Pelodictyon luteolum DSM 273: one gene and its partner. The main gene of each other region encodes a partner of the protein of the gene in region 2 in a complex. Links are inferred from orthologs where the notes say so. Each region holds a gene or a part of one and is shown on either strand. Other genes may lie near its edges.

Region 1 (3,149 bases), 140 kb from region 2 along the record:
AAACCCGATACTCCGGTCAGCAACCTCGCCATCGTGGGCCTCTACTACCTGCAGAAAGCCGCTCCGCTTTTCAGCGCCATCGAACATCTCATCAACCATGAGATCAAGACCAAGGGCGAGTACCAGCTCACCGACGCCCTGCAGCTGATGATCGAAGGCGGAGAACCGTTCTCGGTCTTCCCCGTCCACGGCTGGTACGACTGCGGCAAACCCGAAACCCTGCTTTCCACCAACGAGATCCTTCTCAGGAAAGCAATCCCCGCAAAACCATACCCCGGCTGCATCATCAACGAGCCGGTGTTCATTGCCGACAGCGCGCGCATCGAGAACGCCATCATCGGACCAAACACCACCATCGGCGAACAGGCAGTCATTACCGATGCCATCGTACGGGACTCCATCATCGGCACAAGCGCAAAGGTGGCCCACATCATGATCAACAGCTCGATTGTCGGCAACAACGCCTCGATTTCGGGCAACCCGCACGAAATCAACATCGGTGACTACTCCGAAATACGCGTCGGCTGAGTCTCTCCGGCGAACGGGGCGATGCACGGAAAAGAGAATTTTGCATACATCGCCCTGAATGCTTACATTTAAAACTGTTTTATCTAAAGGCATCCCCATTACCTATGGACACGGTGCCGCAGGCTCACTCCCTCTGGAATTCAGTTTCCAAGTGACCTGCCGGAAAGGTTTTCCGTGTCCAGTCGGCCCATCTCTGTCCGCCCGTCCGAAAAACCTCCCGTACCGATTTTTCTGTTGTTCCTGTTGTTCGTTTAACCATAATCTCATTGCAAACATGTCACAGTCAAGGTATTTCTTTACCTCGGAGTCCGTATCGGAAGGACATCCGGACAAAGTAGCGGACCAGATTTCAGATGCAGTCCTCGATGACTTCATCCGCCAGGACCCCAACTCCCGCGTAGCCTGCGAAACCTTCGTAACCACCGGCCAGGTCATCGTCGGCGGTGAGGTCACCACCACGGGCATCGTCGATGTCCAGAAGATCGCCCGCAAAGTCATCACCGAAATCGGCTACACCAAAGGTGAATACATGTTCGAGGCCAACTCCTGCGGCGTGCTCTCCGCGCTCCACAGCCAGTCGGCCGATATCAACCGCGGCGTTGACCGCAAGGAAGCGATCGCTGACGAGTTCGACCGCGTCGGCGCCGGCGACCAGGGCATGATGTTCGGCTACGCCTGCACCGAGACCCCTGAGCTGATGCCTGCCGCCATCCAGTTCGCTCAGCAGCTGGTGAAGGTTCTTGCCGACATCCGCAAGGCCGGCAAAATCATGACCTACCTCCGCCCCGATGCCAAAAGCCAGGTAACGCTGGAGTATGTCGACGAGAAAGTTGCACGCGTGGATGCCGTCGTTGTCTCCACCCAGCACGATCCCGAACCTGCCGGCATGTCGGAAGCAGAGTTCCAGGAAGTCATCAAAAAGGACATCATCGAGAACGTGATCAAAAAGGTGATTCCCGCCAACCTGCTTGACCTCAACACCAAGTTCCACATCAACCCGACCGGCCGCTTTGAAATCGGCGGACCACACGGCGACACCGGCCTGACCGGCCGCAAGATCATCGTCGACACCTACGGCGGAGCAGCTCCCCACGGCGGCGGCGCATTCAGCGGCAAAGACCCGTCGAAGGTCGACCGCAGCGCAGCATACGCCTCGCGCCACGTGGCCAAGAACATCGTTGCCGCAGGGCTTGCCGAGAAGTGCACCGTGCAGGTTTCCTACGCCATCGGCGTGGCACGCCCCGTGTCGATCTACATCAACACCCACGGCACAGCCATGCATGGTCTCTCCGACGAGCAGATCCAGGAAAAGGCCGAGAAGATCTTCGATCTCCGTCCGCTGGCCATCATCCGCCGCTTCAGCCTCGACAATCCTCAGGGCTGGTGCTACCAGGAAACTGCCGCATACGGCCATTTCGGCCGCGACATCTTCCCCTGGGAGAAAACCGAAAAGGTCGCGGAGCTGAAGACCGCTTTCAGCCTCGCCTGAGACCCCGTCACCCATCAGGAGGGACCCGCCATAAACGGGTCCCTCCTGTTATGGAGCAGCGGAGAGAGAGAGAGACAACATCCATAAACCACTGAGGAACTATCCAAATGACTATCGAAGCCACTGCGCTTGCCTACAAGGTAGCCGACATCTCCCTTGCAGAATGGGGCCGCAAAGAGATTGATATCGCTGAAAAAGAGATGCCCGGCCTGATGGCCATCCGCAAGAAATATGCCGGCCAGAAACCCCTGAAAGGTGCCCGTGTCGCAGGCTCCCTCCACATGACCATCCAGACCGCAGTCCTCATCGAGACCCTCGTTGACCTCGGTGCCGATGTCCGGTGGGCCAGCTGCAACATCTTCTCCACCCAGGACCATGCTGCCGCAGCCATCGCCGCAACCGGCGTACCGGTCTTCGCCTGGAAGGGCGAGACCCTTGAAGACTACTGGTGGTGCACCCGCCAGATCCTCGACTTCGGCGACGGCCAGGGCCCGAACCTGATCGTCGACGATGGCGGCGACGCTACCCTCATGATCATCCTCGGCTACAAGATCGAGAACAACCCCTCGATGCTCCAGAACGCCGGCGGCAACGCTGAAGAGCGCGCACTGTTCGGACAGCTGAAGGCCATCTACGAAGAGGACAGCAACCGCTGGCACAAGGTCGCAAAAGAGATGAAGGGTGTGTCGGAAGAGACCACGACCGGTGTCCACCGTCTGTACCAGATGATGGAAAAGGGCGAACTGCTTTTCCCCGCCATCAACGTGAACGACTCCGTCACCAAGTCGAAGTTCGACAACCTTTACGGCTGCCGTGAATCGCTTGCCGACGGCATCAAGCGCGCAACCGATGTGATGATCGCCGGCAAGGTCGCCGTCGTCCTCGGTTACGGCGATGTCGGAAAGGGCTGTGCTCATTCCATGCGCTCCTACGGTGCCCGCGTGATCGTCACCGAGATCGATCCCATCTGCGCACTCCAGGCCGCAATGGAGGGCTTTGAAGTCACAACCATGGACAAGGCAGTCAAAGAGGGCAACATCTTCGTCACCACTACCGGAAACAAGGATGTCGTCACCCTTGAGCATATGAAGCAGATGCCCGACGAGGCGATTGTCTGCAACATCGGCCACTT
Region 2 (3,315 bases):
GGCAAGGCCGGACAGCCAGATCAAAACGACAAGGCCGAGCGCCAGGGGTAAGCTGGACATGCCTCTGGGGGATGTGGATCGGGTCATTTTCAGAAAATGTTTTACTGTAAGGGTCAGTCAATATACTGCGGTCGGACCTCATAATCAATCGGGTCGCGGATCCCCTGAAGCTCGAACGCCCTGAGCCTGCGGGCGCAGCTGTCGCAGACCCCGCATGCCCTGCCTTCACTCCTGTAGCATGACCAGCTGTGCTCGAAAGGCGCACCGAGCTCCATGCCGTTCCGGACGATCTGCGCCTTCTGCATGGCGATGAGCGGGGTAAGGATGGTGATGCCGGTTTCGGGCCTGGTGCCGAGCTCGATCACCCGGTTGAAGGCATCGTAGAAAACACGGCGGCAGTCGGGGTATCCCGACGAGTCCTCCTCCACCGCCCCGATAAAGAGCCGCTCCGCCCCTATCACCTCCGACCAGCTGACGGCCATGGAGAGGAAACAGGCATTGCGGAACGGAACGTAGCTGGTAGGAATGCCCGACCCCCGGAGATCGGCGCCGGCAACCGGCATGGAGTGATCGGTCAGCGAAGAGCCACCGATACGGCCGAGGAAATCTGCATTGACTTCCAGACGCTCCGTAATGGAATAATGATCTGCGATGCTGCGGAACGACTGCAGCTCCTTCTGCCAGGTACGCTGGCCGTAGTTGACATGCATGGCGGCAAGTTCGTACCCCTCGCGGTGCGCAATTGCCGTGGTGACGAGACTGTCCATCCCGCCGCTGAGAAGGAGAACGGCTTTCATCGTAATGGTGATGCTTATGGTGTTGAAAGAAACCTGTCTTTGAAGGTACAAAAAAAAAGAGGCCGTCTCAGCGTTGCAGCTGAGACGGCCTCTGTAAGAGAGAATGAGAGAAACGGGATCAGTACATGCCACCCATTCCACCCATGCCGCCCGGAGGCATTGCAGGCATGTCGGACTTGTCTTCCTTGATGTCGGTGATGCAGGCTTCGGTGGTCAGAAGGATGCTGGCAACAGATGCCGCATTCTCGAGCGCGCTGCGGGTAACCTTGGTCGGATCGACCACGCCGGCCGCCACAAGATCCTCGTACTGCTCAGTGCGGGCGTTGAAGCCGAAATCGCCTTCACCCTGCTTCACACGCTCAAGGACAACCGCGCCATCGGTGGTGCCGGTGTTGGCAACAATCTGGCGGAGGGGTTCTTCAAGTGCGCGGCGGATGATATCGATACCGGTCTTCTGGTCCTCGTTGTCTGCGATTGCGTTGGAAAGGCCCTTGATCGCACGGATCAGAGCCACACCGCCGCCGACGACAATACCTTCCTGCACTGCGGCACGGGTTGCGTGCAGCGCATCTTCAACACGGGCCTTCTTCTCCTTCATCTCGACCTCGGTGGAAGCACCGATGTTGAGGACGGCAACGCCGCCGGAGAGTTTTGCAAGGCGCTCCTGCAGCTTCTCGGTGTCGTAGTCGGAAGTCGACTTGTCGATCTGGCCCTTGATCTCGTTGATGCGTGCCTTGATCTCGTCCTGAGTGCCTTTGCCTTCGACAATGGTGGTATTGTCCTTGTCGACGGTAATGCGGGCAGCCTGGCCGAGATAGTTGACGGTGGCGTTCTCGAGCTTGTAGCCCTTCTCTTCGGAGATGACGGTACCGCCGGTGAGGATGGCGATGTCCTCAAGCATTGCCTTGCGGCGGTCGCCGAAGCCCGGAGCCTTCACGGCGCAGACTTTCAGGGTGCCGCGGAGGCGGTTGACGACGAGTGTCGCGAGTGCTTCGCCTTCGATGTCCTCAGCAATGATGAGCAGCGGCCTGCCGGACTGAGCGGACTTCTCGAGGATCGGAAGCAGCTCTTTCATGTTGCCGATCTTCTTGTCATGGATCAGGATCAGCGCGTCTTCGAGCTCAGCCTCCATGGTCTCGGAATTGGTCACGAAATAGGGAGAGAGGTAGCCGCGGTCGAACTGCATGCCCTCGACAACCTTCAGCTCTGTCTCCATGCCCTTTGCTTCTTCAACGGTGATGACGCCGTCTTTTCCGACCTTGTCCATGGCTTCTGCAATCAGCTCGCCGATTTCAGGATCGTTGTTGGCCGAAATGGTGCCGACCTGTGCGATCTCTTTCTTACCGGAGATGCTGCGGCTGATGTTGCGGAGCTCGGCGACAACCTCTTTCACAGCGCGGTCGATGCCTCTCTTGAGGTCGATCGGACGTGCGCCTGCGGCGACGTTCTTCAGGCCTTCACGGTAGATGGCCTGTGCAAGGACAGTTGCGGTGGTGGTACCGTCACCGGCAACATCGCTGGTCTTGGAAGCCACTTCGCGAACCATCTGAGCACCCATGTTCTCGATGGCATCATCGAGTTCAATTTCCTTGGCAACGGTAACGCCGTCCTTGGTGGAGGTCGGTGCACCGAATTTTTTGTCGATAAGAACATTGCGGCCGGCAGGTCCGAGCGTGACTTTCACGGTGTTGGCCAGCTTGTCGACGCCCACTTTCAGTTTGGCACGTGCGTCGGCATCAAAGAGAATATCTTTAGCAGTCATTGTAAAGCGTTCCTCCTGTAAGGGTTAGTAAGAATTATTTATGGCTCTCAGGCGAGAATGGCGAAAATGTCGGACTCGCGCATGATCAGGTAGTCCTCACCTTCGACCGAGACCTCGGTGCCGGAATATTTGCCATAGAGCACCTTGTCGCCGGCTTTGACCGGCATGGCGAGCAGCTGTCCGCTGTCGGACATCTTGCCGGCTCCGACGGCGACGACTTCGCCGTACATCGGTTTTTCTTTCCCGGTGTCGGGAATGTACAGGCCGCCCTTGGTCTTCTCTTCTGCGGGTGCGGGCTTAACAATAACTCGATCAGCTAACGGTTTCAAGTTCATTGTCTTCTCTTGTTTGGGTTTTGGATTAATAGTGCGATACTATTGTAAGGCAATTATTGTGTTCAGCGTTAGCACTCAACAACGCCGAGTGCTAACAGAACACTGCAGTATAAAAAAATTCACGCTCCATACAAACTGTTTTCAACAAAGATCGACATGAATATGCAGGAAGAAATTGAGAGCCGGCTGCAAAGCCTCGTCGGCAAGGTCGCCATGGAAAAGCTGGACAGCATCCTCTCGAAGATAAAAGACGATACAGCGACCTCGATTGACCGGGAGCATGCCGCCATACTCCGTGAGATACAGGCTTTGGCAAAAAACCGCCTGTCGGTTGAAGTGAATGAGAGCGGATTCAGGCGGGGTGACGAGGTGTGGGTGGAACGCACTTCGGAATCGCACTTCCCGCACATCAGACTGCACG

Evidence for each region.
Region 1: the proteins of groL (region 2) and metK are in contact, whole or in part, in a cryo-EM structure (PDB 8P4O), measured with the Escherichia coli proteins. The link is inferred for Pelodictyon luteolum DSM 273 from one-to-one orthologs.

What each region holds. Positions count from the first base shown.
Region 1 is NC_007512.1:774,347-777,495, reverse strand. What follows is about bases 87-2,909. They hold metK (methionine adenosyltransferase), read left to right. Parts: upstream 87-802; coding sequence 803-2,017; downstream 2,018-2,909. Other genes in these bases: ahcY (adenosylhomocysteinase), read left to right, coding at 2,125-2,909; PLUT_RS03515 (sugar phosphate nucleotidyltransferase), read left to right, coding at 87-528. In the rest of the region: more of PLUT_RS03515, read left to right, coding at 1-86; more of ahcY, read left to right, coding at 2,910-3,149. UniProt on the Escherichia coli protein: Catalyzes the formation of S-adenosylmethionine (AdoMet) from methionine and ATP.
Region 2 is NC_007512.1:633,719-637,033, reverse strand. The notes cover bases 238-3,226. They hold groL (chaperonin GroEL), read right to left. Parts: upstream 2,560-3,226; coding sequence 916-2,559; downstream 238-915. Other genes in these bases: PLUT_RS02805 (hypothetical protein), read left to right, coding at 3,051-3,226; groES (co-chaperone GroES), read right to left, coding at 2,607-2,894; queC (7-cyano-7-deazaguanine synthase QueC), read right to left, coding at 238-797. Also shown: PLUT_RS02825 (CPBP family intramembrane glutamic endopeptidase), read right to left, coding at 1-60; more of queC, read right to left, coding at 114-237; more of PLUT_RS02805, read left to right, coding at 3,227-3,315.